Regions from separate parts of the Alteromonas sp. ABH4_456 genome, predicted to be linked through region 1. Evidence: predicted binding sites of a transcription regulator. Region 1 holds the regulator's gene; each other region holds the start of a gene.
What was found. The regulator FliA, encoded in region 1, starts transcription of late flagellar genes. The targets are predictions, from matches to a motif close to CTAAAGNTNNNNNNNNNNNNGCCGATA.
Positions count from the first base shown of each region.

Region 2: a site for FliA is predicted at 6,335-6,361, ahead of ACXAG2_RS13020 (DUF5610 domain-containing protein). Genes of this name have one in related genera too.
Region 3: a site for FliA is predicted at 7,697-7,723, ahead of ACXAG2_RS13120 (VC2046/SO_2500 family protein). Genes of this name have one in related genera too.

Region 1 covers NZ_JBSWXO010000004.1:213,570-223,525, reverse strand. The annotation lists gene ACXAG2_RS08480 (chemotaxis protein CheW) at 1-232, opposite strand, end outside; gene ACXAG2_RS08475 (ParA family protein) at 240-1,004, opposite strand; gene ACXAG2_RS08470 (protein-glutamate methylesterase/protein-glutamine glutaminase) at 1,027-2,175, opposite strand; gene ACXAG2_RS08465 (chemotaxis protein CheA) at 2,201-4,486, opposite strand; gene ACXAG2_RS08460 (protein phosphatase CheZ) at 4,499-5,245, opposite strand; gene cheY (chemotaxis response regulator CheY) at 5,280-5,663, opposite strand; gene ACXAG2_RS08450 (RNA polymerase sigma factor FliA) at 5,711-6,439, opposite strand; gene ACXAG2_RS08445 (MinD/ParA family protein) at 6,436-7,302, opposite strand; gene flhF (flagellar biosynthesis protein FlhF) at 7,299-8,744, opposite strand; gene flhA (flagellar biosynthesis protein FlhA) at 8,774-9,956, opposite strand, start outside.
Region 2 covers NZ_JBSWXO010000007.1:240,035-249,990, forward strand. The annotation lists gene ACXAG2_RS12995 (sensor histidine kinase) at 1-811, opposite strand, end outside; gene ACXAG2_RS13000 (EAL domain-containing response regulator) at 808-3,057, opposite strand; gene ACXAG2_RS13005 (acyl-CoA desaturase) at 3,217-4,344, opposite strand; gene fabR (HTH-type transcriptional repressor FabR) at 4,530-5,144, shown strand; gene trmA (tRNA (uridine(54)-C5)-methyltransferase TrmA) at 5,145-6,248, opposite strand; gene ACXAG2_RS13020 (DUF5610 domain-containing protein) at 6,391-7,725, shown strand; gene ACXAG2_RS13025 (RNA recognition motif domain-containing protein) at 7,825-8,301, opposite strand; partial or broken rRNA gene ACXAG2_RS13030 (16S ribosomal RNA) at 8,803-9,956, shown strand, end outside.
Region 3 covers NZ_JBSWXO010000008.1:16,794-26,749, reverse strand. The annotation lists gene ACXAG2_RS13160 (flagellar brake protein) at 1-399, shown strand, start outside; gene ACXAG2_RS13155 (Mpo1 family 2-hydroxy fatty acid dioxygenase) at 459-920, shown strand; gene ACXAG2_RS13150 (sensor histidine kinase) at 1,026-2,090, shown strand; gene ACXAG2_RS13145 (LytR/AlgR family response regulator transcription factor) at 2,101-2,928, shown strand; gene ACXAG2_RS13140 (6-phosphofructokinase) at 2,979-3,980, opposite strand; gene ACXAG2_RS13135 (DUF6279 family lipoprotein) at 4,193-5,038, shown strand; gene ACXAG2_RS13130 (DMT family transporter) at 5,043-5,996, shown strand; gene ACXAG2_RS13125 (response regulator) at 5,970-7,610, opposite strand; gene ACXAG2_RS13120 (VC2046/SO_2500 family protein) at 7,732-8,238, shown strand; gene trhO (oxygen-dependent tRNA uridine(34) hydroxylase TrhO) at 8,354-9,352, shown strand; gene ACXAG2_RS13110 (EF-hand domain-containing protein) at 9,412-9,654, shown strand; gene ACXAG2_RS13105 (DEAD/DEAH box helicase) at 9,703-9,956, opposite strand, start outside.

The sequences.
Region 1 (9,956 bases):
CGCTCAGTTGTTCAACGGCCGTCTCCGTAACATCATTAGTGGCTGGCGGCGCTATGACCGGCTCAGCCACAGGAGCAACCACAGGTTCTTTGGCGATAATGTCCGCCGTGGCCTGTTCCAGCAAACGGGCAGTGTTAGCCGTTACTTCAGCCGGATCTTCCGGACTTTGTAACAAGCTGTCGAGATACGCCTGCATCACATCTTCGCGGGCGAAGGGCGTACTTTTACTCATAGGTGACTCACTGCTCCAGTTCATCTAACAATTTGGTGTAGGCGTAAACGCCCCGTGCTTTCGGATAGACAACAGACGCAGGCGACTGCGCCTGGCTGGCATCACGGAAGCGGGTATCCACAGGAATCATCCCGTGCCAAACCTTATCACCGTAATCTTCGTTCAGTTTTTGTAGTGCCTGGATGGCCGCATTAGTCCGGCGGTCAAACATAGTCGGCACTATCAATGTATCAAATTCTTTTCTTAACGAACGACCCATAATCTCAAGTGTATGGATCATCCGGTCAAGGCCCTTTAATGCCAGAAATTCGGTCTGCACGGGCACAATGACTTTATGGCATGCAGCCAGCGCATTAACCATCAACACGCCCAGAACCGGCGGACAATCCAGCAATACGTAGTCAAATTCGTTGCGTACAGTATCCAGTGCTTTTTTGAGAATAAGCCCCATACCGTTTTGCATACCCATTTGCCTGTCCAGCGTGGCAAGTGCCATTGAGGCAGGCAAAATATACAGACTGTCTAATTTTGTCGGACATAAACAGTCAAGCACTCTATCGGCAGTAATCTGTTCATGATTAATAAAAATATCGTAAACAGAAGCATTTAGCTCCTCGGCATCCATACCGAAATAGTAACTCAGCGATGCATGAGGGTCGGTATCAACAAGCAGAACGCGCTTTCCCTGTTGCGCCAGAATGCCGCCCAGCGTCACGGTGGTAGTGGTCTTCCCTACCCCGCCTTTCTGGTTAGCAATCGTCCATATTTTCAACCTTCAACTCCTGCTGACTGAACTATTTCTGCATCATTTCCGTGAGTATGCACGAAGCGATATTATCAATGGCTATGCTCTTTTCTGCGATGTTCGCTTTCGCTACCGCTTGTGGCATACCGTATACCACACAGGTGTCCTGATCCTGCGCCCACACTTTGGCGCCTTTAAGGTGAAGTGCTTCACAGCCTTCACGTCCATCAGATCCCATGCCCGTCAGAATAATACTCAGTACATCGCCGCCGTAAATATCCACCAGACTGTTAAGTGTAATATCCACACTGGGTTTGTAGGTATCTTTCTCATGTTCATGGGCATCACGGATAACAATATTTGGCAGTGATATAGACTCCACCACCATTTGCTTGCCCCCGGGTGCAAGATAAGCACAACCGGGTTTAAGAATATCCCCATGCTCAGCTTCTTTTACCGAAATCTCGCAATTATTATTCAGCCGCTGGGCAAACGCATTTGTAAACGTGCCGGGCATATGCTGAACCAATAAAATCGGATAAGGAAAGTTAGCCGGCAGCCCTGACAGCACTTTCTGCAGTGCCACAGGACCGCCTGTAGAAGCCCCGATGGCCAGACATTTATACCGCTTTCCTGATGCCTTAACTTTAGAAACAGTAGGCTGGGATGCAGTTTCAGTACGTCCGGTGAGAATAGACGAGCTTTTAAAAAACGTCGACTTGGGGGCATTGGCAGGCATTGGAGGAGCGGGCTTTGCCACAGGCTCTTTTCTGGAGATAACAGGGCGGCGTATGCCAACTCCCCGTCGCGCCAGTAAACGTACCTTGGTCCGTAGTAAGCCAACAGCTTCTTTACGCTCTTTAGAAATTTCCTCAAATTTTTTCGGCAGAAAATCCAGCGCACCGGCCTCAAGCGCATCCAGAGTTGCCTGCGCGCCGGCATGTGTCAGAGACGAAAACATGAGAATAGGTACAGGGCGTTTCTGCATGATCGCTTTTACAGCGGAAATACCGTCCATAACCGGCATTTCCACATCCATTGTCACCACATCGGGTGACAACTTCATCAGCATATCCAGTGCTTCTTCACCGTTTTTGGCTTCGCCAACAACCTCGAGTTCTCTGTCCTCATCCAGAATTTCGCGTACACGACGACGATAAAACGTCGAATCGTCCACAACAAGGACTTTAAAAGCCATAGTAATGATGTTCCTTTAATTGCGACTATGACCTGCGCGCATATCGCTTAAGCAGACTCGGGATATCAAGGATTAATGCGATTCCGCCATCCGACGTAATGGTTGCACCAGCCATACCCGGTGTACCTTGTAACAAGGCATCCAGTGGCTTGATCACCACTTCTTCCTGACCAATCAGTGCATCCACCACGAAGCCCACCTGCTGCGTACCAATTTGTACTACAACAACATGACCTTTTTCTTTCTCGATATTTTTCGGGCCGCGGATAAGCCATTCACCAAGGAAGAATAACGGGATAGCCTTAGAGCGGACGATCATCGTCAACTGACCATCTACCGTATTGGTTTTCTTGATGTCCATGTTGATAATTTCGTTAACAGCGCCCAATGGCAATGCAAAGGTTTGCTGACCGACAACAATCATCAGAGTTGGCAGGATTGCCAGCGTTAACGGTACTTTGATTTCTAACCGGGTACCTTTGCCCAGATGAGAATCAATGTTTACGGTACCATTCAACTGGTTGATTTTGGTTTTAACCACGTCCATGCCCACACCACGACCGGAGATATCACTGATCTCTGTCTTGGTTGAAAAGCCCGGCGCGAATATCAAATTAAATGCTTCCACGTCAGACATACGGGCGGCCGCATCAGCATCAAGCACACCACGACTGATAGCGATTTCTTTCAGCTTTTCCGGATCCATCCCTTTACCATCATCGGTGATAGTAAGCAGGATATGATCGCCTTCCTGTGATGCTGCCAGTTTCACTGTACCCATGCGCGGTTTACCCGCATTAGCACGGTCATCCGGCATTTCAATACCATGGTCGACGGAATTACGCACCAGGTGAACCAGGGGATCGGCCAGTGCCTCAACCAGGTTTTTATCCAGATCCGTTTCTTCCCCTTCAAGCTCAAGGGTAATTTCTTTTTTCAGGCTACGGGCAAGGTCGCGGACAACCCTGGGGAAACGCCCGAAGACTTTCTTAATGGGCTGCATGCGGGTTTTCATTACCGCGCCCTGAAGATCACCGGTCACCACATCCAGGTTCGCGATAGCCTTCGACATATCTTCGTCATTGGTATTGATACCAAGACTTAACAAGCGGTTACGAACCAGCACCAACTCACCGACCATATTCATAATCTGGTCAAGGCGTTTGGTGTCTACCCGAACAGTAGTTTCTGCCTGCGGGGCTTTTTCTTCTTTTTTAGGTGCAGCTTTGGCAGCAGGCGCTGCGGGCTTTGAAGGTGCAGCGGGTGCGGCTGGCGCAGCCGGAGCCGATTTTGCGGCCGGAGCAGGTGCCGCAGCTTTAGCAGGTTGAGCCGGCTTGGCAGGCTCTGCAGGTTTAGACTGTTCCGCTTTGGCAGCCTGAACGGCTTTGGTTGCCTGAGTGTCGACTTCAACACCACCGGCAATGCCGGGTCCCTGACCTTTACCGTGTAACTGGTCAAGCAAAGCTTCAAATTCGTCATCGGTGATTTCGTCACCGTCAGAACCGGATGCAGCCTGTTCCGCTGCCGGAGCTGCTGCCGCTGGTGTAGCGGCAGGTGCGGCATCGCCACCAAACTGTCCTTTACCGTGAAGCTCGTCTAACAGAGCCTCAAATTCATCATCGGTGATATCTTCACCATCTCCGCCTGCCGCTGCTGCCGGAGCGGGCGCAGGTGCAGCTGGCTTTGCAGGTGCATCTGCCGACGGTCTGCCGGGCGCACCGGAACCATGCAGCTGGTCCAGTAATGCTTCAAATTCATCTTCGCTGATATCTTCAATGCTGTTATCACCGGCAGGCTCTGCAACAGCTGCGGCTTCCGGTACAACCGGTACCTCTTCAACTATCAGCTCAGGTTCTTCTGCTACCGGCACTTCTTCTGCCGGTGCTGCCGTTTCCCCGCCAAAAATATTTTCGCCGGGGGCTTCTGGCTTGCTCAACTTATGCAAAACATCAACAAGATTTGAATCAGCGGCTTCGAGTGGTTCACGGGCTTTTACCCGCTCAAACATTTCCACTACGACGTCTGTCGCTTGCAGAATGACATCCATTAATTCCGGCGTCAATGTACGCTGGCCATTACGCATTACGTCAAAGACGTTTTCTGCGCCGTGACAAATCTCAACCAGTTCAGTCAGAGATAAGAAACCTGCGCCACCTTTTACCGTGTGATATCCACGGAAAATCGCGTTGAGGAGGTCAGCGTCTTCCGGATTATTCTCCAAGTCAACTAACTGTTCCTGTAATTGTTCCAGGATTTCTCCGGCTTCGACCAGAAAGTCCTGTAATATATCCTCATCAACATCAAACGACATTCATTCGCTCCCCTAAAAACCAAGGCTCGACAGGAGATCATCCACATCATCCTGGCCTTGTACTACGTCATCCCGCTTCTCAGCGTTCATGATTGGCCCTTCCGCTTCAACAGCGTCCGGCTTGTTCGTGGTGCTCTGTGCTTTAACAGGTGCATCCCGTTCACCGAACACGGTCAGCATGTTCACAAGGCTGTCTTCGACTTCTTTCACCAGGTCAATCACTCTGCGAATAACCTGGCCTGTCAAATCCTGATAACCCTGTGCCATTAATACTTCGGTCAAAAGGCTGTTAAGTTTAGAAGAATCTTTCGACATGTCCTTAAACAGGGCGTCGATATCCATACATAAACTCTTGAATTCACCGAGCTCAATCTGACGGGTCATAAGCTTTTGCCATTCAGGCTCAATAGCATTGATCCGGTCTGATAAAGATTCAGCAATGGGCATACAGGACTCTACAGCGTCCATTGTAGTATTAGCCGCTTTTTCAGTTTCTTCAATTACGTAGGTGAGACGCGTTTGCGCATCAGGAATATCATCATTAGCCAGACCAGCAATACGCTCGTCTAACTGGAAGGTGTTGAGGGCGTCATGAAGTTGACGGGTAAGTTTGCCAACTTCAGCAAAAAGTTCGACAGACTCTTTGGCAGATACGGCTTCAAGCAGGGCGCTGGCGGAGTCGTCATCGCCCTGCTCAAGATATGCTACCAGCTGTTTTGCTTCTTCGAGCGAAATAGGGACTTTTTTAGTAGGAGACATCCAGTAATCCTCTTCTCTGGCGGGAGCGGCTGGATCAACCTAAACGCTCAAAAATCTTGTCGAGTTTTTCCTTAAGTGTAGCGGCTGTGAAAGGCTTCACAACATATCCGTTCACACCTGCCTGTGCTGCAGCAACGATTTGCTCTTTTTTCGCTTCAGCTGTCACCATTAATACTGGCAAGTGCTTGAGTTTGTCGTCTGCACGAATAGCGCGTAACAGGTCGATACCCTGCATACCTGGCATGTTCCAATCTGTCACGACAAATTCAAAGTCGCCTTGCTGGAGCATGGGGAGGGCCGTACTTCCATCGTCAGCTTCCTGAATATTGGAAAATCCAAGATCTTTAAGCAGGTTCTTTATGATTCGTCTCATAGTAGAGAAGTCGTCTACTACAAGAATTTTCATACTCTTGTCCAAAATAGCCTCCGGTGAGGATTATCAATCGTTATTAATATTAGTATGTTTTATTCTTCTGCCTGCCATGATTGCATTCGGGCTTTTAGTTTTAACATGGCCTGGCTATGAATCTGGCTGACCCTTGACTCACTGACTTCAAGAACTTCACCGATTTCACGTAAATTCAGTTCTTCATCATAGTACAGGGACAGTACAATTGCTTCCCGTTCAGGTAATGTTGTGATGGCATGCGCCAACGCCTTTTGAAACGCCCCCTGCATTAAATCTTCGAGGGGTGAATCATTACCTTTATTCTGTTCTGTGCTGATTACATCTTCTGACACACCCAGGTCTTCAATACCGACAAGTTTACCGGCATTCACCTCGTTAAGCATTTGATGATAATCATTAATACTGACACTTAGCTTAGCAGCAATTTCTGTATCACGCGCGTCTCTGCCAGTTTCTCTTTCAACTTGTGTTATGGCTTCCGTAATAGCACGGCTATTTTTATGCACTGAACGGGGTGTCCAGTCGCCCTTACGGATTTCATCCAGCATAGCACCACGAATACGGATACCTGCGAAGGTTTCGAAACTGGCCCCTTTCGAGCCGTCGAAATTTCTGGCTGCTTCCAGCAATCCGATCATCCCTGCCTGAATCAGGTCATCCACCAGCACACTGGCAGGCAAACGCGCCATCAGGTGATGGGCAATACGTTTTACAAGGGATGCATGGCGCTCGACCAGCTGCGACTTGTCGGTCTGCTGCTGGTAAGCTGCCGCTTTACTATTCAACGTTGGCTTCCTACTGCTTGCTTCGTCACCAGTTGTTCAATGAAAAATTCCAGGTGACCACCCGGCTGAGCCGGTACCGGCCAGTTAAGCGCTTTGGTGGCTAACTGACTAATCGCGACGGCCGCAGGAGAACCGGGAAATGCATCCACAATAGCGGTTTGCTTTCTGACTGCCCGACGAATATTTTCGTCGAAAGGCACAGTTGCCACCAATTCTAGTGCCACATCCAGGAATCTGCCTGTCACTTTTGATAATTTACTGAATAATTCCTGCCCTTCACGGATGTCCCGAACCATGTTTGCCACTATTTTGAACCGGAACACGCCGTGTTCACGGTTCAATATTTTAATCAGTGCATAGGCATCGGTCAGAGAAGTCGGTTCGTCACAAACCACGACCATGATGTCCTGCGAGGCACGGGAGAAACTCAGTACCATATCGGAAATACCGGCAGCGGTATCTACAATCAGCACGTCAATCTGCGACCGCAACTCACTGAAAGCACGGATTAATCCGGCATGTTCAGTGGGCGATAACTCAGTCATTGCCTGAGTACCTGAAGTCGCCGGAGCGATTTTAATACCGTGAGGTCCGGTTACCAGAACATCATCAAGTGTGCATTCACCGGATAATACGTGAGAAAGGTTCTTCTCAACACGCAGACCCAGCATGACGTCAACGTTCGCTAATCCTAAATCGGCATCGAGTACCATGACCCGCTTACCTTGCTTGGCCATAGCAATCGCCGTGTTTAATGTAATGTTGGTTTTACCAACACCACCTTTGCCGCCGGTAACGGCAATAACCTTTATGAGGCGTGATTGATTCATCTTTCGTAAGCTACTCGCTTGATCTTCGATCATACTGCCTGAACTGAATTAACTTCATGATTACGCTTAGTATGATTCAAACCGTACTTTTTATAAAGCTTTGCAGCGGCAGATACGAGAGATTTTGCATCAGCAACTTTAATATCTTCAGGTACCTGCTGCCCGTCGGTCACATAACTAACTGGCAATTGCTGTTCAACAGCAACACTTAAAACCTCACCCAAACTGTAGCATTCATCAACTTTCGTGAAGATACATCCGTCAAGCTTAACGGAATTATACGCTTCAATGATGCGTTGCAATGCAGGATATTGGGTATTTGCCTGCGCAACCAGGTATTTACGGACAGGTTGCATTTGTCCGTGATTAAATTGACCAAGTTGCTTAATTAAACGACTGTCGCGCTGACTAAAACCAGCCGTGTCTACTAATATTAGACGCTTATGGCGTAACTGGAAGAGAAGTTCGGCTAATTCTTCACTGCTTTGCGCCTTCCTTGTGGTACAGCCAATAATTTTGCCATACGTTGCCAGCTGCTCATAAGCGGCAATACGGTAGGTATCGATAGTGATCATAGCCACCTGATCAGCACCGTATTTTTGCGCATAGCGTGCTGCTAATTTAGCAACAGTCGTGGTTTTGCCAGTTCCCGTTGGACCAACAAGAGCAACCACACCGGTTTGGGTCAGGATATCATTACCGGAAACATTAAGGCGATTAGCCAAAAGGTTGAGAAGGTAAATCCACGCTTCCCGCTCGGTGTATTGAGAAGGGGTGTAGTGCACCAGTTGCTCAGCCAGTGAAGCACTCAGCCCCATACCGGTTAAACACTGAGTCAGATAGCTGTGTACGGGACGCTGACGCTGCTTTTTAGCATCCATCAAGTCTGCGACCTGATATTGTAAAACGCTGCGAAGAGAAGCCAGTTCCTCTTTTATCGCATCCAGCTCACTGGCAGGGGCACCGGCAGACTGCTGACTTTCCGCCGCTTTAAAGTCGGGGTTCATTTGAGATACCGGTGCAGGCTTGGGTTCTTTTGCAGAAAATACATCCGCAAATGAAAATGCCTCTTCGTTGTGAGATGCAGCGGGTTGTGAATTGACTCCACGGGTATCTCCGGCGAAGGCAGACGATGTTTGTGGTGCAGGAGAAACTGCAGGGTTCTGACGTTCACTTCTGGCAGCCGCTGCTCTTTCTGCAGCCTGCTTTTCAAGTAACGCCCGTAAAGTATCCGGACCGTCGTCACCGATAATTTCGCTGAGGCTTGGCGTCGCATTCTGTGCAGCAGGCTTACCTGCGTCATGGCGGGTGTTGAGTTTTATTTTTGCTTCTGGCTCTTTATCGTAAGCGGCGACCAGTTCAATACCGTCTGCCACTTTGCGATTCGACATGATTACGGCGTCACTGCCCAATTCTGCTTTTACCTGGCTTAATGCTTCCCGCATATCTTTGCCAAAAAACCGTCTGATTTTCATCTCAACCTCTTCACTCACCCGGTGTCAGATTATTGACCCACAGAGCTGACAATTTTGATTTGTTTGTCATCAGGGATTTCCTGATAAGACAACACATGCAGGCCAGCTACCGAATACTTCAGGAAGCGTGACAGCACAGGTCTTAACATGCCTGACGTCAACAGTACCGCAGGCTCGCCATTCAGTTCTTGTTGTTGTGCGGCCTGTTGCAGGGATTGCTGGAGCCGGTCGGCCAGTCCCGGTTCGATGCCGGCGCCGTCTTCTCCACCTGCCTGAAGTGACTGGTGCAACATCTGTTCCAACTCTGGTGCCAGAGTTATGACAGGCACTTCTTTCGCTCCCTGACTGATTTCCTGCACAATCAAACGCTTCAGCGCAATACGCACTGCCGATACCAGCACATCCGGATCCTGACTGCGGGGGCCGTATTCCGATAAGGTTTGAACGATAGTACGCATATCGCGGATGGGAACGCCTTCGAACAACAAGGTTTGCAGTACTTTTACTACGGTGCTCAGCTGCAGAATATCGGGTACCAGCCCTTCCACCAGCTTAGGACTGGATTTCGCCAGCATATCGAGAAGTTGTTGAACTTCTTCATGACCGAGTAACTGGTAGGCATTGTTGCTGAGTAACTGACTAAGATGTGTCGCTACCACGGTGGCCGCATCCACTACTGTGTAACCAAGGGTTTGCGCATGCTCCCGCTGATTCGGCCGTATCCACACGGCATCCAGTCCGAAAGCGGGGTCTTTAGTCGCCCGTCCTTCCAGCTTACCGAACACTTGCCCGGGGTTAATCGCCAGCTCTTCATCATGACTGATTTGCGCATCGCCGATGGTCACACCCAGCATGGAGATCGTGTAAGCATTCGGGTCGAGATCAAGATTATCGCGGATGTGCACCGGCGGAACCAGAAAGCCCAGTTCCTGAGACAGTTTTTTCCGCACACCTTTTATACGGGTCAGCAATTCGCCGCCCTGTGATTTATCCACCAGCGGAATGAGCCGGTAACCGACTTCAAGGCCGATAGTGTCAACCTGCTGTACGTCATCCCAACCCAGCTCTTTAATTTCCGGAGCAGGCTGGTCAGCACCGCCTTCCATTTTGGCCGGCACAGCCGGTTTTTCTGCCGCTTTCTTCGCCTGCACACCCTGCCAGTATGCATAACCGGCAGCAATAGCAGAGAATCCCAGAAAGGCCACGTGGGGC
Region 2 (9,956 bases), on a different contig from region 1:
ACAACGCATCTTCTTCTCCGGAGACCAGGGAAACAGCTTTGTTGTTTTTTAGTTTCCCGAGAATATCAGGTTGAGCCAGCTTAATGTTCGCAGGCGTGACCCCGCGGCTGGCGGTCCATTCTTTTTCTGCATCAGGGTGCAGCATCCATTGAATGGCACCTTCGGAAATCAAAAGCTGCGTTTGCGTTTCTTCAAAGGTTTTCAGGTGGTCGAATAAAGACGTCAGGTCAAAATTAATCACCAGGAAACCTTCTCCAAGAGGATGAGAAGGAAATGTGTGCAGGATTGCCCGCACGGTCGGCTGAAAGGGCGTGACCAGCACACCATTTTCCATATTCAGATCGATGGAAGAAAGCGTCATGATCCCAGCCGGCTTTTGCTGTGCCTGCTTAAAGTAATATCGGGTGGACTTATCCTGGAGCTGTTCCGTCGGGACAATCTGAACGCCGTCGGCAAGAAAATTAACCCGTACCGTTTCAACCCCTTCGGGGTTCAGCCATCGCATTTGCGATACATTATTAAGCACACGGCCAATGCGCAGAAACAATTGAGCTTCCGTCTCTTCTTGCTGACCGTTTAATAAAACATCTACGAGGTGTTCGTTTGCGAGGCGTGCGACGTTAGTTAAATCGCCCAGTTCCTGACTTAAAGCTGTATTGACTGAAGAAATGACGGTTGCATGCTCTAATCTCAGTGTTTGCATGGACTTATCATAAAACCACTGATACACCAGTGAGCCTGTCAGCAAAGATAAAATGAAATTGCACAGATATAGCCAGCAGGCCCTTTGCCAGTGTTTTTTCTCACTCATCGCCTTTGTCCGTTAAGCCAGTCGATAAGGTCGGGTAATGCCATGGGGCGGGCAAACAGAAAACCTTGTCCGGTTTCATACCCTTTACTCAACAACGCTTCCCGTTGTCCTTCAGTTTCAATGCCCTCAGCAACAACCTGAAAATGACATTGTTCAGATAGCCTGTGAACCATATCCAGAATATGATCTGGAGAATTCGGGATGGCGGTATTTAGTGTATCGACAAAGCTCTTATCCACTTTCAGTGCTGAGGCCGATAATGTACTAAGGTGAGCCAGTGAAGAATAGCCGGTGCCGAAATCATCAATACTGACTTTGATCCCCATTTTCATCAACGTATTGAGTATCGGGTTGATATCCTCATAATCTTCCATGGCCTGAGTTTCAGTGATTTCTATCTCTACCTGCTCCGGCTGCACATTATGGGTAGCCAGCGCGTTTTCCAGTGCAGGAATGAAGTTTGGTGCTATCACATCGGCATGAGTCACATTAAACGCCACAGAGAAGTTATGCCCTGACTCTTTCAGCACTTTTGCAGCGTAGACAGCAAGCTCCATCACCAGGCTGTCCAGACGGGTGATTAACCCGGATGCTTCAGCAAGAGGGATGAACACATTCGGCGGAATGATTTCGTTACTACCGGTGCGCCAGCGGATAAGCGCTTCCAGTCCGGTTGTCACACCGGTTTTCAGATCTACTTTTGGCTGGAAAACCAGAAAGAACGGGTGAGAGTCGGCAATGGCATCAGACAAAGATTTCAGCAGCTTGTGGCGGGTGCCCATTTCGTCCAGCAATTGTCGTGAAATGGTCTGTACGGAATGGTCCCGCCGTTTCCGTGAGTTATGCACCAGTTGCGCCGTCTTCAACGACTTACGTAAATCATCCAGCTCTAAATCTTTCACTGCCAGATGGCTGATACGGTTCGTGATCCGTTGCTCAACATTATCGATATACACCGACAGTTCGGCTAACTGGCTTAATGATGGTTCCTGAGATACTTTTTCCGTTTTATAAAGCAGCGCAAAAAAGCCATCACCCAGATAACAAATCGTCATCGCTTTCTGACAGCGCTTATTTATTTCGCTCAGGCAGCCGGCAAGCAGGGCATGGCTGAAATCTGTCCCCAGCGTGATTTCACTTGTTGAGAAATCCGTCATGTTCACCAGCACCAGCGAGGTTGACTGTAAGTCAGACAGCGACATATTCACGATTTCGCGGTGCAGCCAGTTTTTGTTCGGAATCTGGAGCGTTTCGTCAAAATAGGCCAGCATGGACAGTTTATTGAGCAATGCCAGGTTAACGAAACCATTGCCGATGTTTTCGCTGTACACCATCAGCAATGTAATATGGCTTTGCTCCAGAGGCTTGGGAGATTGCACGATGACAAGATAGTGGTTGTTGTCTACATCTGCCGTATTAAAGTAGAGAATTGACCAGGTTTCATAGAACTGATGCTCATGGGTGTGCAGAGCGGTGTCGATGGCGTTCAGCAATCCGGAACTCGCGTGAGCCTGATATTCACCTAATAAGTCTGACAGCATAGTGGCATCAGAACGACTGAAGTCACCACTTGATGCTACCACTTCGCATTGTTCCATAGACGCCATGGTCGGGCGGTAAGCGCACACCACACCACCAGTTTCAGGAATGCCAATGACACGGGATACTTCATTGAGCACGGTGTACGTAAACTCGCCCACATCCTGCTTTGACGTCAGGGCTCTGGAGGCATCCACAATCATCTGTAGTCCGCGCTTGGCCACGTACAATTCATTCAGATTAGACCAGGTTTTAATGTTACTGGAAACAATGCCTCTCAGCTTTTCTTCTGTCAGCTCAACTTTGTTCCAGTACTCATCAATATCGTATTCTTTAAATGTGTCCTGACGGGGAGCCATACCGGGCTGGCCGGTGAGCAGGATAATCCGCACGCGGGAATTACCTAACACGGTTCTGATGGTATTTACCAGAAACAGGCCTGCGTTATCCTGCTCCATCACAACATCCAGCAGGATCACCGCAATATCGTCGGTTTCTGCCAGAATGGTTGAGGCCTGAGCTGCAGAATTAGCGGTCAGAAACTTAAGCGGTTTGCCCTGGACCTTAAGGCCGCTTAAGCCCAGTTTGAGGGATTGCTGATAGCCCAAATCGTCTTCAACACTAAGAACTAACCATTCTCCTGACTGAGTATTACTGTCGTCCGGTTCAGGTTCCGGGGAAAAGGTAAAAAGCTGTTCATCACTCATGCATCCGTCCGTACTGATAAAGGAAAAGCGAGGACTCTTATTTCAAAAAATACAGAGAAAACAGCAAGAGCAATCCATCACCTAAGTGTTGCCTATATTATTGATTTTGCAAGAAGGAGAAACAGAAACGCCGCTAAATAGCGGCGTTTCGGGCTGAGTTCAGGCCAGCTGTGGTGAAAGTGTCTGTAACTGGAGCCACTTTTCTTTCTGAAGGGCCAGTGCGTGTTTGAGTTCCTTATAATGAAAGTCAATTTCCAGTCGCTCAACCGAGCGCTTCAGGCACCGTTTACGTACATTCATAAGACGTTTTTTCGCGGCATAATAGGCAGACATCTTCTGCACTAACAACTCGTACTCGGCCTGCACTTTTTGTAATAACTCATCGGCATCCGGCAGAGCGGCAAGTCTGGCATTGGCTTGCTGAAGCTGCATGGCTGCACGGGCCTTTTCAATCCGTTCTTCCGGTACACGGCGCAGATTTGTAGTCAGTCCCATATAAGACAGGCCACGGATCAGCCACTTGGTCGGATCGAACTGCCACCAGTAAATACCGTTGCGGTAATCGTATTCAAAAATATGATGGTAGTTATGATACCCCTCTCCGAAGGTAAAAAATGCCAGGATACCGTTATCACGGGCTGTGTTTTTATCGGTATAAGGCTGACTGCCCCAGAAATGAGCCAGCGAGTTAATAAAGAAAGTGACATGGTGGACCATGAATAAACGGAATACACCGGCAAAAAGAATCATACTCAGTACATCGCCGTTCAACCAGCCCAGCAAACCTGTGATCCCGAAGTTTGCGATAAGCACGATAGGCAGGTAATACTTATGTTGCCACATAACCACCGGATCTTTCTGTAAATCCCGGCAGTTGCTGTAATCGTCATAGCGATGAGACTGATATTCTCTCAGCATCCAGCCAATATGGGCGAACCAAAGGCCCTTTTTGGCTGAGTACGGGTCTTTGTCGTTTTGATCCACATGACGGTGATGGATACGGTGATCGGAAGACCAGTGCAGGATACTGTTTTGCAATGCCATTGCACCGCCGATGGCGAGAATGACCCGTACAACAATATTGGCGTCATAGGTTTTATGAGACCACAGACGGTGATAGCCGGCAGTAATAGACATACCGGTGAAATAAAATAATACGACAGCCGTCACCACTTCCGTGGTGTCGAATCCCATGGTGACCGCCCAAAGGGGCACTGCCAGTAACGCAATTGCACCGGTAATAATAAATACCAGAACATTGGTCAGGATAATTGGTGGTTTTTTCATGATAACAACTCGGCTTACAACTGTACGCTAATTTATCGTTTTCACCGGGCGCAGGCAAGGGAAAAGCGACATTTTCAGCTTTAAGTATAGTGCAGATTTTGTGAAACTGATGTGCCGTCATCGCCGGGGTAAGGTACAATCGTTACCGTTTTACAGGTATCCGGAATGAAAAGAAGGAGTTGGCGGTGAGTCGTCAGGAGCAAAAATTAAAAACCCGCCAGAATATTATCAATGCTGCTTTTGGTTTGCTTGATGAGCAGCGCAGTTTGTCTGCTATCAGTTTACGTGAAGTCTCCCGTGCAGCCGGTATTGCGCCGACTTCTTTTTACCGTCACTTCAAAGATATGGACGAACTCGGTCTGACGCTGGTGGACGAGGCTGGTCTTGCACTCCGTCAACTGATGCGTCAGGCAAGACGCCGTATCGCCAGTGGCGGCGGGGTTATCGATACGTCGGTTGATACCTTCATGGAATTTATTACCGCCAATACTAACGTGTTCAGATTACTGCTCCGTGAACACACCGGCACCTCAACTGCTTACCGGATGGCAGTACTGAGGGAAATTCAGCATTTTATTGAAGAACTGGCTGATTATATTGTTGAAAGTCAGGGGGCAGAGCATCAACTGGCAAGTCTTCAGGCAGAAGCCATGGTCCGGCTTGTATTCAGTGCCGGAGCTGAAGCATTAGAAGTGGATGTGCCGTTGAGGCAGGAAATTGGTCACAGGGTAAAAGCGCAATTGCGTTTTGTACAGTTGGGGGCAAAAGTCTATCGCCCCCGGAAAGTCAAAAGTGAGTAATTAACGGTTTCTCTTAACCAGTTTTACGCCGGCTTCAATGTGGTGCGTAAAAGGGAATTGATCGAACAAGGCAGACGCCACCAGATCGTGGGTTTGCGACAATGTCGCCAGATTCGCTGCCAGCGTATCGGGATTACAGGAAATATAAATAATTTCCGGATAGTCCTGAATCATCTTCAGTGATTCTTCATCAAGACCGGCTCTTGGCGGGTCAACCAGTACAGTCGTAAAGTTGTAGCCTGATAAATCAATGCCGTTAAGGCGGGAAAACTGACGTCCGGTTCTTAATGCTTCTGTAAACTCTTCTGCAGACAGACGAACAATCTCCACATTGTCTATATTGTTCACTTCAATGTTAAATTGCGCAGCGTTAACCGAAGGTTTGGCGATTTCAGTACCGATGACTTTGCGAAACTGGCTGGCCATAGGCAGTGAGAAATTACCGGCTCCGCAGTACATTTCAAGCAGATCGCCGCTGGTGTTTTCACACACAGACAATGCCCATTCGATCATGCGGCAGTTCACTTTCGCATTGGGCTGGGTAAAGCTGTTTTCAATATGCCTGAATTGATAGTGTTGTCCGTTTACTGGCAGCGATTCGATGATAAAGTCATTGCCCAGAATTTTCTTCTGCTTACGTGCACGGCCGATAACATTCACTGTGCCGAAGGTGTCTGACAACGAATCTTGCAGTGCCCTGGCAGCCGTTTCCCATTCATCATCCAGCTGACGGTGATACAGAAGGCTTATAACCAGTTCACCCGACAGTCCGCTCAGATAATCAATCTGAAATAACTTCTTTCTCAGTACCGGGCTTGAACGAAGTTCTGTCATTAAAATTTGCATAGCGGCATTGATGGTATCGCTTGCCGGCGGGAAGGTGTCAACGCGATACTTTTCTTTCGTCTCGCTGTTGAACATGATGTGATACAAGTCATCGCCATCATGCCATACCCGAAATTCTGCCCGCATGCGGTAGCCGGTTTCTTCTGAGGCAAACACAGACATCTCAGTTTGACCATATTGATCAAGTAGTTGTGACAGTCGCGAGATCTTTTCGTCTAACTGCGCGGTATATTGCTGACTGTGTGTCTGAGTTGTCATGGTAATAACTTCATCTTGATTGCCGGGCTGCGCATTGTAGTGTCTTAAATTATTTGTGCAAACACTGTTCTGAGATTGCATTAAAATTAAACAATTCGTTAAGTCTGCCGATAACTAATGTGAGGTTAGTGAGGACAACATTATGAACGTGGGTGAAATTAAGGCATTTGTTAGTGAGCAGAAGCCGGCTGTTTCAGAACAGAAGGCACCTGAAGACCCTAACAAAGCAATCAAAAAGCAGTTACAGCAGGATGGGCTTCGTCAGGCTGCTGAATTTCAACAGCGGCAAACCGCAATGGTAAGCGTCAGTAGTTCGCAGACGACCATTGGCCTGAAAGTCTACAGTTCGTCAATGGAGCAACAGGTTACCGTTGACGGACAGCGTGGTAAGTTTGCAAAAGATGATACGTCAGATAAAGAGAAGGAAACCTCTTTATTTGATTTTGAGGAAGTAGCAAAAAACGTTATGCGTTTTGTCGGTGGTGTCATCCAGGGCGCTGCAAGAGGTGGTGCGGATGAAGAGAAACTCGGTAATCTTTTTTCGCAGGCGCGAGAAGGGGTTTCCCGGGGAATTGCCATGGCAGAAAGAGATCTGGGAGGCCTGATGAATGATGATATATCAACAGGCATCGACAGGAGCCGCAGTCTCATCGAAAACCGCATTAATGCACTGGAGGCTGATCTGCTTGGTATTCAGAATGAAGATCAACTTGCTGCTGGCGGTGTTGCGTCAGCTTTGAACGTTAACAGCAGCAACTCAGAATCTGCCAGTCTGACAATTCGTACCAGAGATGGTGATGAAGTGCAGTTGAGCTTTGAGAGTCTGAGGGCTTATCAATATGCCAGCCAGCAAACCGTCGCTTATACGACTGAACAGGGACAGGGTGGTGAAGGTAATGGTTATCAGAATGTCGTCGCTACAGACAGCATCTCTTACTCGTACTTTGATCGTCAGGGGATCAGTTTCTCTCTGAAAGGTGAGCTGGATGAAGGTGAATTAACGGCCATTGCAGATTTAGTAGAATCCGTTAACGATCTGGCTGATACGTTCTTCGGTGGCGATCTGGATAAGGCGTTTGAGAAAGCGCTGGAACTGGGTTTTGATGATCAGGAACTTACGGGTTACGCATTGCAACTGAACAGAACGCAGCAAACGGAAGTTGTGAAAACTTACGGTGCTATTCAGCATTATCGTGACGGCAGCGAGTCCGGTTCCCACGGCGATGAAGCGAAGCCTGTTGCACAATATCTGAATAAGATGCTTAACGTCTTTGAATCGGCGAGACAACAACTGGCTTCAGGTGAAGACTTCAACACTCTGATAAATGGCCTGATCAACGAAATGAAGGATGTACAGGTACCGGATTTAGTCACAGCTATAAATCGTTTCCATAGTTTCAATCAGCGTTTACTTGACGCAATGCCGGGCGAGCAGCAGAAAACTCAGCCTGTAGAGCCTCCGGCAAGCGAAAGCTGAAAGATACGGGCGGACTAATAAAGTAGTGATGCCCAATTCAATATTCAGATAAAAAAGAACCCCGGCATGCCGGGGTTCTTTTATGTTTGTGTAGTACGACTACTCGGTTTCTCCTTTCTCCCTTGCAGCACGTACTTTCAATGTTCTTTCCAGAAATACTTTATCGTTTAGTTCCGTAATAGCTGAATCTACGTCGCGGGTAATGACTTCGATAAATCCATACCCTTTACGCTTTCCAGTACGACGGTCCTTCATAAGACGAACACTCTGAACTTCGATGTAATCCTTGAAATATTCTTTCACTGCATCTTCGTTCGCTTTATATGGAAGATTACCTACATATAAAGTGGCTGTTTCTCCGGAAGTATCAGAAGTCACATCAGCATTCACTGAAGAGGACGTTGAAGACGAACTCAGCAGAGATGCAAGCCAGGGTGTAACGATACCGCTAATAAGCAAAGACACTGCAACGGTGACAGGAAGACTCGCTTCCAGACTAGCGGAAGAAACGATGAGATAACCTGCGATTGCGAATACCGCGCTAATTACTGCGCATTGAATAAAGCCTACTTTCATAAACCTACCTTTAATTATTTTAGTGAAACGTTGGAGGCTGTTCATAGTTTACTCATTTGTAACAAATTGAACAATGGTCTGATGAAATAGTAGACGAAAGACCAATAAAAAATAGACTTTTGTTGGAAAACCAGGCGTTTGAGTTCGAATTCGAAGAAAAAGGTCAAAAAGGATAAAAAAGGGGTTGACGAAAAATCTCTGATGCGTAGAATGCGCACCACTTCGACGGGGAACGTCAGACGGTCCACGAAGAAGTCGTTATAAGAACTTAATAATGGTTATTTATAACGGTTTTCACTGAAAACACTTGAGAAATTAAATTTCAAAAAGATGTTGACACTGAAAACGAAATGCGTAGAATGCGCGTCCCGCTTCAGGGAGAAACGCTGAAGCAGCTAGCCGAGGTTAGCAATTGTTCTTTAAAAATTTATAACAAGACAATCTGTGTGGGCACTCGTTAAGAGTGTCAACCGACGATTCATAAAAGTTTTTCGATATATTTAATTGAAGAGTTTGATCATGGCTCAGATTGAACGCTGGCGGCAGGCCTAACACATGCAAGTCGAACGGTAACAGGAATAGCTTGCTATTTGCTGACGAGTGGCGGACGGGTGAGTAATGCTTGGGAACTTGCCTTTGGGAGGGGGATAACAGTTGGAAACGACTGCTAATACCGCATAACGTCTACGGACCAAAGGGGGCTTAGGCTCCTACCTGAAGAGAGGCCCAAGTGAGATTAGCTTGTTGGTGAGGTAAAGGCTCACCAAGGCGACGATCTCTAGCTGTTCTGAGAGGAAGATCAGCCACACTGGGACTGAGACACGGCCCAGACTCCTACGGGAGGCAGCAGTGGGGAATATTGCACAATGGGGGAAACCCTGATGCAGCCATGCCGCGTGTGTGAAGAAGGCCTTCGGGTTGTAAAGCACTTTCAGTTGTGAGGAAAGGTTGGTAGTTAATACCTGCCAGCTGTGACGTTAACAACAGAAGAAGCACCGGCTAACTCCGTGCCAGCAGCCGCGGTAATACGGAGGGTGCGAGCGTTAATCGGAATTACTGGGCGTAAAGCGGACGCAGGCGGTTTGTTAAGCTAGATGTGAAAGCCCCGGGCTCAACCTGGGATGGTCATTTAGAACTGGCAGACTAGAGTCTTGGAGAGGGGAGTGGAATTCCAGGTGTAGCGGTGAAATGCGTAGATATCTGGAGGAACATCAGTGGCGAAGGCGACTCCCTGGCCAAAGACTGACGCTCATGTCCGAAAGTGTGGGTAGCGAACAGGATTAGATACCCTGGTAGTCCACACCGTAAACGCTGTCTACTAGCTGTGTGTGAATTTAATTCGTGCGTAGCGAAGCTAACGCGCTAAGTAGACCGCCTGGGGAGTACGGCCGCAAGGTTAAAACTCAAATGAATTGACGGGGGCCCGCACAAGCGGTGGAGCATGTGGTTTAATTCGAAGCAACGCGAAGAACCTTACCTACACTTGACATGCAGAGAATTTTCCAGAGATGGATTAGTGCCTTCGGGAACTCTGACACAGGTGCTGCATGGCTGTCGTCAGCTCGTGTCGTGAGATGTTGGGTTAAGTCCCGCAACGAGCGCAACCCTTGTCCTTAGTTGCCAGCATTTGGTTGGGCACTCTAAGGAGACTGCCG
Region 3 (9,956 bases), on a different contig from region 1:
ACAATTTTAAAGTGCTTCAGCAAACCGGTCAGTATTCTTATCACCGGTTTTCCGTCTAAGCTGCAAACCATGGGGCTACGCAGCGACCGGCGTTCCCAGCCGGGCATTCCTGTCAGTGTCTATTTAGATCAGGAAGAGCAGGAGAGAGTCCGGGGCCTGATCATTGATGTATCGAAAACAGGCTGCAAACTGGCCATAAAAGCGGGTTCAGAGGATAGTAAGCTTGAAGTTAACAAAAAAATAACATTGGGCTGTAAATTGGATGGTGAAACCATTAGGATAGACAGCAACGTGCGGAACGTTGCCGAAGTAAAAGGATACTATTATTACGGTATTCAGTTTACCCGTGAGCAAAAGGCGGTCGAAACCTTAATTGAACGCTATATTCTGGCGCTATAGCAGAAAAAGCTCAGGCTTACCGTTACCGCCGGCGGATGCATTTACGGAGCGTTATTAAAATGCGACAAATTGATAAGTTGTTATTGCAATACTCGGAAAGCCACCAGAATAAAACGAATGTGTTAATCCACGCCGTCGCGGTACCGTCTATTTACCTCGTTACCCTGGGTTTAATATGGAGTATTCCGCTCCCCGGCTTTCTGCAGCAAACCGATCTCACCTGGGCCCACCTGCTGGTGCTGCCGGTCCTGTACTACTATTTCCGCCTGTCCGGTCCGGTAGGCGCGGCTATGACGCTACTGACAATTATCAGTTTCGGTGTCATCAATCTGATTGATGGCAGTCCTGTGGCTGTATGGGAATTTTGTCTTATCTTGTTTGTTGTTATGTGGATCCTGCAGTTTGCCGGTCACAAAATCGAAGGCAGGAAGCCGTCGTTTTTCGATGATATCCGTTTTTTACTCATTGGCCCGGCCTGGTGGTGGACTCACTGGTTTAAGCGCTTAAATATAAGTTATTAAGCAAAATCCACTGCGACAAGGTGCCGGGGAAGCACGACCAAGATTGCCATGAACCCGTTTAATATGCGTATAATTGAAATTACTATTTGATTTTACGGTAATAAAGTGAGTCGTTGGCAACAGTTATTCGAAAGTAACGAACGCTTATTCTGGACCTTGCACAGCGTGGGCTGGGCGGGTTTTGCGTTAATTTATTATATTGGTTCGTTTCTTCATGATGTCCGGCCTATCTGGGTCTTTATCATTTTGCTCAATGCTTATGCCGGCTGGTTACTGACCATTCCGTTACGGTATGTGTTTCGTTGGGCCAGAAAACTGTCTCCTTTGAAAATGATCAGTACCGTCATTCTCGCCTGTTATGTGGTGGCGCTGGTATGGGCAGTAGTAAAGAACGTCAACTACTGGGAAATCTATAAGCACGGCTACCGGCCTGATGCCTGGTATCTGTACTTTACCAATACGATCAATTCTCTGATCATGGTGGGCTGCTGGACGGGTACCTATTTTGGTATCAAGAACTTCCAGATGCTGCAAAAAGAAAAGCAGAATGCATTAAAAGCCAGTACCATGGCGCATCAGGCGCACATTAAAATGTTGCGCTATCAGCTTAACCCTCACTTCCTGTTTAATACACTGAACGCCATTTCCACGCTGATCCTGCTGAAAGAAAATGATATTGCAGAAGCCATGGTGTCACGGTTATCAGACTTTTTACGCTATTCTCTGGATAATGATCCCATTAAGCGGGTTACTTTGGGTGAAGAAATCAAAGTACTGCGTTTGTACCTTGAAATAGAAAAAGTACGATTTGATGACAGATTAGATGTAGTATGGGATATTGAACCTGATTGTGAGTCTGCCCTGGTGCCGGGGATGATTTTGCAACCGCTTATTGAAAATGCAATTAAACACGCCATATCCACTATGGAGAACGGCGGTCAAATTTCTATTTCTGCACGTACCTTTGGTAACGACCTGTTAATGGATGTCGCTGATAACGGGCCCGGTGCGGAAATAAAGGATGGTCAGCTGCATCGTGAAAACGGTGTGGGGTTAGTGAATATAAAGGAACGTCTGCAGTCTTTATATCAGCGTAATTTTGCTTTTTCGGTTGAACATAATCAGCCGTCAGGCATACGTGTGAGACTGCGGATCCCTTACGAAGTATAAGACGTAAAGCATGAGTGATCGTAAAATAAAAACTGTCGTAGTAGACGACGAGCCGTTGGCAAGGAAAGGGTTACGCACACGTCTGGAACGTCACGCTGATGTAGAAGTGGTGGCGGAATGCCAGAATGGTCTGGATGCGGTAAGCGTAATTTCTAAAAACCGGCCTGATTTGGTTTTTCTGGATATCCAGATGCCGGGGCTGAACGGGTTTCAGGTCATTCACAAACTCCGTGAACTGAACCAGCCAATTCCGATGATTGTATTTGTCACCGCTTATGACAGCTATGCTATTAAAGCGTTCGATATTCATGCAGTTGATTATTTACTGAAACCGGCTGACGATGCCAGATTGTCAGATGCGTTGATGAAAGTAAGAGAGTATTTCACTACCCGTGACCAGGATGAGCAGTCCCGCAAGCTGGTAAATCTGGTGGCTGAGCTTACCGGTGATGATACCAACGAAATTCTCCGTAAACTTGCCAGCGGCGAGTCTATCGACACCAATCCTTATCCTGAAGTACTGGCCATTAAAGACGGCTCTGAAGTGACCCGGGTTGCCGTGCAGGACATCCAGTGGATTGACGCTGCCGGTGATTACATGTGTGTTCATGCGCTGGATGGTATGCATATCATGCGTAAAACCATGAAGGAACTGGAACAGGAACTGAACCCTCAGTGGTTCGTGAGAGTTCACCGTTCTGCCATTGCCAATATCCGCTTCGTCAAGAAGTTGGTGAGTCATATCAGTGGCGAGTATCACCTTATTCTGCAGAATGACACCGAGCTGAAAGTCAGCCGCAGTCACCGCGATAAAGTCAAAGCCGCGATGAAGATGTAGAAAAACGGAGCATTATGCTCCGTTTTTTAATTTATCCGCCCGGTAACAGGTTACGCATAACGATTGTTCATAAGTAGTTTCATGGTATCAACTGACAGGTCATCCAGCGGTTTACGTTGCTTCCAGGTGTCTTCCAGAGGAACCTGAACCGGTTTACCATGTTGTTCTCCAATCATCACGCCGGTTACAGCACTGCCCGTCAAAGTTGCCGCATAGGCACCCAGTTTAAGTGCCAGCAACCTGTCCTGAGAGACCGGCGAGCCGCCCCGCTGCACGTGCCCGAGAATAACAGGACGCACTTCTGTTTCAGTAAGCGATTTCTCCAGTCGAGAAGCTAAATCAGCAATCCCGCCGGGCCAGAGGTTTTCCGCCAGCACGATGATGTAACTCACGTTACCGCGCTGTTCCCGGCGTTCATTGAGCTGAGTCAGGATGTCTTTTAATGTCTTTTCTTCGCTTTCAAACAGCTCCGGCAAAATGACATAGTCTGACGCTGAAGCAATTGCGCCGTTCAGACCGAGGAAACCGGCATGTCTGCCCATCACTTCTACCAGAAAAACACGCTCAAATGCATCAGCAGTATCCCGTACTTTATCCACGGACTGGACAGCGGTTTCAATTGCGGTGAAATAGCCGATAGTGGCGTCAGTGCCGTTAATGTCGTTATCAATGGTACCCGGTAAACCAATGATCTGACCCTGCCAGAATTTTCCGAGATGTGCTGCGCCGCGAAAAGAGCCGTCACCCCCAATGACAAAGAGGGTATCTATACCGAGCGCAGTAAGATTAGCTGCAGCAAGCTTTCCGGACTCATTTGTCTTGAAAGGCTTGCAGCGGGCACTATGTAAAATCGTGCCCCCGCGCTGGGCGAGGTTATGTACCTGGCGGCTGTCCAGCGTCATGTATTCCTGTGACAGCAAACCGTTATAACCATGCAAATAACCGACGATGTCATGGCCGGCCCGTTCACAAACCAGCACGATGGCACGGATACAGGCATTCATGCCGGGAGCATCTCCTCCCGAGGTGAGTATGGCTACTTTACTGTTCACGTTCCGTCCTTATTGAATCCGAGCCGGCAAAGTATGCCAGCGGGTTGAACTGCAAGTGTTGATACGAATCATATAAGCCACAGAGAGACAGAATTGTTACTAAAAATTAAATAGTATTTACTGTGATTTTCAGGGCTTTATAGTGATAGCACATCACCGTGAAGCATAGAGGTGAGCGTATCATTGTTCAATGGTTTCAGGCAGGAACAGTCATGAAAAAATGGGTAACGGTTATATTTGTCTTATTGCTGGGCGGATGCAGCAGTAAACTGGCATACAACAATCTGGACTGGCTGGTTTACTGGTACATGGATGATTACATCGAGCTGAATAATCGCCAGGAAGCCATGTTTGATAAGCAACTGGACCAGTGGATTGACTGGCATCGCAGTAAAGAATTGCCCGCCTACATCAATCATCTGAAACTGGTGAAAGAGGATTTGGCAGAGAACCGGCTGACAGAACAGCGCCTGTTGTCTCATTACACCAAAGCCACGGAGCACTGGCAGCGTTTGCGGGAGGAAATCACTCCGCCTCTGGCATCAATGGCGGGCGAGTTGTCTGACGAGCAGGTGATCAGACTGTTTGCTGCACTGGAAAAGGACAACAAGGAAACAGAGGAAAAGATAGAAGAAACCAATGAGTGGTCAGAAACGGAACGCATGGAAGACCGTGTAGAAAGCCTGGAAGAGGATATGGAAGAAAGGATCGGCAGGCTTACAGAGGAACAAAAACAGTTAATTCAGGATATGGCGCCCGGCTTCATGCCGTCACGGGAATTATGGCTGGCATACCGTCGTGATTTGCAGCAGCGGGCGAGGGTGTTATTCGCCGGCCGTAAGAGTAATCCTGATTTTACTGAGCAACTGACTGCACTGATGCTCAATCCTGAACAGTACCGGTCTGAAGCATTTCTTCAAGTCTGGCGAAACAATCGACAGCAACATGCCAGACTGGCGTCATCTGTCGCAAGTTCTCTGACAGCGAAGCAAAAAAGCAAGCTGGAGGATGAGATCAACGATATGATTGCCAGCCTCGAAGATTTGCTGGACGAATAACTGCTTGGAATCCCAACTCAGACCGGTCTACGGTTTTTTACTTTCACTGCTGACCGCTTTTTTGTGGGGCGTGCTGCCGGTAGCGTTAACCCTTTGCCTTAAGGTAATGGACAGCCCGACAATTACTTTTTACCGCTTCCTGACGGCAGGGCTGGTGGTATTTTTTATTCTAAAAATACGTCGTAGCCTGCCTGTTGCCGCATCGTTGACCCGCAATGGCTGGTTGCTGGCGGCCCTCGCTACGGTGATGCTGGTGACAAACTATGTCACTAACGTTATGGGGTTAAATTACCTCAGTGCGTCCAGTGCCCAGGTGCTCATGCAAATTGCACCGTTTGTGCTGATGACCGGGGGGGTGTTGTTGTACAAAGAGTCGTTTACCAAAGTGCAGTTTGCCGGCGCGGGCCTTTTGATCCTCGGGCTGGGATTGTTTTTCAATCAGCGGTTGCCTCAGATATTCGCCTCAGAAACAGAAAGTATTGCCGGCCTGTTCATCATCGCCGGTTCAGCTGTCGCATGGGCTATTTATGCACTGGCGCAAAAACCATTGTTACGCATTTTATCAGCCAGACAACTCACACTCATCATGTATGCCACAGGTGGCATGTTACTAATCCCGCTGAGTACCCCGACAGAGCTGATGTCCATGGACGGTCTGCAAATGGCTGCACTGGTGTTTTGCTGCCTGAATACACTGGTTGCCTATGGTGCTTTCACCGAGGCGATGCGTGTCTGGTATGCGTCGAAGGTATCCGCCGTGCTGGCAGTACAACCCGTGTTTACTTTTATCAGTATGACTTTAGCTGAGAAAATTATGCCTGATACCTTCCATCAGCCGGAACTGGACACGGTTGCTTATGGCGGGGCATTGCTTGTGGTCACCGGCTCGATGATGGCCGCGCTGGGAAGGAAAAAACCTGTTAACGTGTTATCAGGCAGCCTTTCCGGTAAGTCCTGATAATTCTGCTCTCAGTTCCTCAAACTTTTGCAGGAACTGAGGTTTCATGAACATACCATCCAGTAGTTTCAGCAACCGCTTGCTGTCTGTTAATAAAGCCGGCTGCTCTTTAGTATCGGTGTTCAGCAGTTTAATCACGCATTGCAGCAGGTTGAGGGCAACCCCGGTATTCACCGGTGCAAACTGCAGGGCTTTGGTGAAAGACGTGCGTGCCGCTTTAAAATCGCCTTGCTGATAATGTTCAATGCCTTCTTTGTTATGCATAGAGTAAAGCTGTTGTTTTTCAGCAGCGTTTTGCTTGTCGGTGTCCAGCATCTGTTTTACAGAATCGTGCAGGTTACCTGAGCGAATTACATTCACCAGAGCCTCTGCTTCATCATATTCGCCGATGGCATACATCACTTTTAAACTGTCCGGCGCATAGGTTTGCGGATAAGACTCGTATTTGTGCTGAATCGCTTCCTGACCACTGTTCAAAGCCCGCTTAGCTTCAATGAGCTTTCCTTCAATACTGTGAAGCCGGGCTGTGAATATTTGTTCATAGATCACGAAATCGAATTCGTCGTTATTACGGCTGAGGTAGTCGTCAAACTTGCCCCGCTGTACGGCAAGATGGGCTTCCTGCTGATAGCGGTTACGGGTTTTCTTATCTTCAGCGTTTTCCGCTACTTCCAGAATACTGCGAATGTAGCTGCACCAGATATCCGCATGCTCTTTCACCGTTTTACGGGACAACAACCAGATTGCCTGCGCACTTTCACTGGCCAGCACAAAATCTTTGTGTTGACGGGCGATATGACATGCAATGTGATGACGCTCTGTGCAGTAAGGGGAAATTTTGATGGCATGACGTATGGTTTCTGCAGCCCGCTCAGTGTCGTTATTGAGTAACTGGCATTCTGCCACCACGTCATAAGCTTCGGCACTGAAACGGTTACGTTGCAGAACGCTTTGTGCCATAGAAAGGGCCTTGTCCCGCTTATTCATTTTTAACCAGTTTTTAGCCAGTGCCAGTTGCAACCAGGGCACCGGTCTGTCTGTATCAAAATCGCTCAGTACGTTCAGAGCACCGGCGAAATCTTTCTGTTGCCAGCAAATGCCGGTGAGCAGTTGTGCAACCGAACCACGGTAAGGCCGGTTAGTAGCAAGTAATTTTTCCGCCTGCTTTCGGGCAAGGGCAGTATCGCCTTCATGGAGCGCATGATAAACGGGCAGCAGGGCCTGGCGTTTTTTCCAGGCCCGTTCAAGGCGGGTTTTCAGCTGGTTTTGGGAAAAGGGTTTTATCAGGTAGTCGTCAGGTCCGCGATCAATAGAGCCCAGTACGAAGGGGCGGGTGCTGTCAGCACTGATCAACATCACAATGGCTGAGGGTTTTGCCAGTTTCTGACTACGCAGCTCTTCGATAAACTCAAAACCGTTTTTTTTGTCAGAACCCAGATGAAGGTCGCTGATGATGATATCAAACTTGCGTTTCCGGCACAGGGATAACGCCTGCTCAGCAGAGGGCTTGGTGACAACTTCGGTTGCACCCATCGAATGCAGCAGTCCCCGCAAAACCAGCAGAAAAGGGCGCTGATCTTCTATAATCAGTACACGTTTATCTGCGTAATTCATCTACCTGTTACCCTGAAATCAGACTTTAGTATAATGATCGGACCATTACGCCTAAAGTTCAAGTATGTAAATTTGTACGGATCTGTCTTTAGTTATCCCGGTCAATGCCGATAAGCACAGTATGAGTACACCTGATTTGCCCTTTGACTATGGCCGGCTACCGGCACTGATCCCTGATCGTGAATGGAACGGGGAGCTTGCCCGCGCGGCAGGTAAAGGCGCGCAGTTCTCCCTGTTCCTTGCCATGCATTGTCAGCCCGGTGCTGAGCACTTTTCACTGTTGCCTGCTGAGGCAGAAGGGGTTACCGGCGATCCTCATTTTCCCGAGCGTCTGAATCACTATAAACGGCCACCGCTTAAGCCCTCTGATGCAGATTATATGGCGCTCAATACTACGGCAAAGATGGCGAATTCAGGCTCAGCAGCAGCCTTTTCATTATGGCAGTCTATGCATCCTGATCCGTTAAGTGCCCATGACAATGCCACGCTCATCCCTCCCGAAGTTAAGGAAAATTGCAGTCTGGCAACCCGTATGCGGTTGCAGCATATTTCTCGCGCGCCGGAACCTGTAGATGAAACTATGCTGGAAGAGGTGATAAGTGGTTCTTCCTCATTGCTGACTGCCTGAAAAAAGCTTATTTTTTTAGATCCTGAGCTGATTTGGAAAATCGCACACGTTCTGGTATATTTCGCGCCGCAATTTGCACTGGTCTTACGCTCCAATCAGCAAAGGTAAATATAAAATGACTCAATATATCGTTTGCGCGATGTACAAATTCGTTGCGCTTGAAAACTACGAAGCTATGCGCCAACCGCTCCTCGAAAAGATGGAAGAGCAGGGTATCAAAGGCACATTATTGCTTGCCAGCGAAGGCATTAACGGCACAGTTTCCGGTCCCCGGGAAGGGATTGATAACTTACTCGCATATCTGAACAGCGACCCGCGAATCAACCCTATCTCTTACAAAGAATCCCTGCATGAAGAGCAGCCGTTCTACCGCACCAAGGTAAAACTGAAAAAAGAGATTGTGACAATGGGTGTGGAAGGTATTGATCCCCGCCATACGGTGGGTACATACGTTAAACCCAAAGACTGGAACGACCTTATTAGTGATCCTGACGTGCTGGTTATTGATACCCGCAACGATTACGAGATTGAAATCGGTACTTTCAAACATGCCGTCGATCCAAAAACAAAGACCTTCCGTGAATTTCCTGACTATGTGAAAGATAACATGGACCCGGAAAAACATAAGAAGGTGGCCATGTTCTGTACCGGCGGTATCCGCTGTGAGAAATCCACGGCTTACCTGAAAGAGAAGGGATTTGACGAGGTTTATCACCTGGAAGGCGGTATTCTGCAATATCTGGAAGATGTACCGGCAGAAGAGTCTTTATGGGAAGGTGACTGCTTTGTATTTGATAACCGTGTTGCGGTAAATCATGATTTACAGAAAAGTCAGTATGATGCCTGTTATGCCTGTCGTTTGCCGATTACTGAAGAAGACAAACAGTCTGATAAGTACGAGCCGGGTGTGAGTTGCCCCCATTGTTACGGTACACACAGTGACGACCAGATTGCCCGCTTCCGCGAGCGTGAGAAACAGGTTCAGCTGGCGAAAGCACGCAGCGAAGAGCACGTGGGTTCTGATGCCAGACTGGCAATGGAAAAACGTCGTCAGGAAAAAGCAGAAGAGCAGCGTCAACGTGCGCTGGCAGCAAAACAGGCACAGGTTAAGTAGACAGCCGGGAAGTTGGGTTGTACACTTTGTTCATAAGTCGTAATTAATCAGGACATTAAGTGAGCACCCAACTTACAGAAGAAAAAATCGCAGAAATCAAAAGTGATTTCAGCTTCTTTGATAAAGACGGTAACGGTCAAATCGATCTGCCTGAATTTATTGAACTGCTGACCGTATTGTCGCCGAAAACGAAAATGAGCCATGTGGAAGAAGGGTTCAAAATTATTGACGACAATGATGACGGCTACATCGATTTTGAAGAGTTTCTTGCCTGGTGGCAGGAAGGCTGGTGGGAATATTAATCCTGCATAGTTTTAAAAAAACGGGCTTATTCAGCCCGTTTTTTTGTGTCATTCTTCTTCGTCATCGTCGATGACATCATTGCGTTTTTTCTTCATCACCGGCATGTGACCGGCTTCATCGCCTTTCATGGTATTCACCCGCCTTTTCACCGGAGGCTTTTGACCGGCAGAGCCGGTTTTACTGCGATTGCGCTCATCCTGTCCTTTTGTATTCTTCGGCTTCATCTGCTTTTTACCGCTGAACTTCGCCGGTAACAGGGGATGCGTGGTGCAGTCAACATCATAGCTGACATGATCTTTAA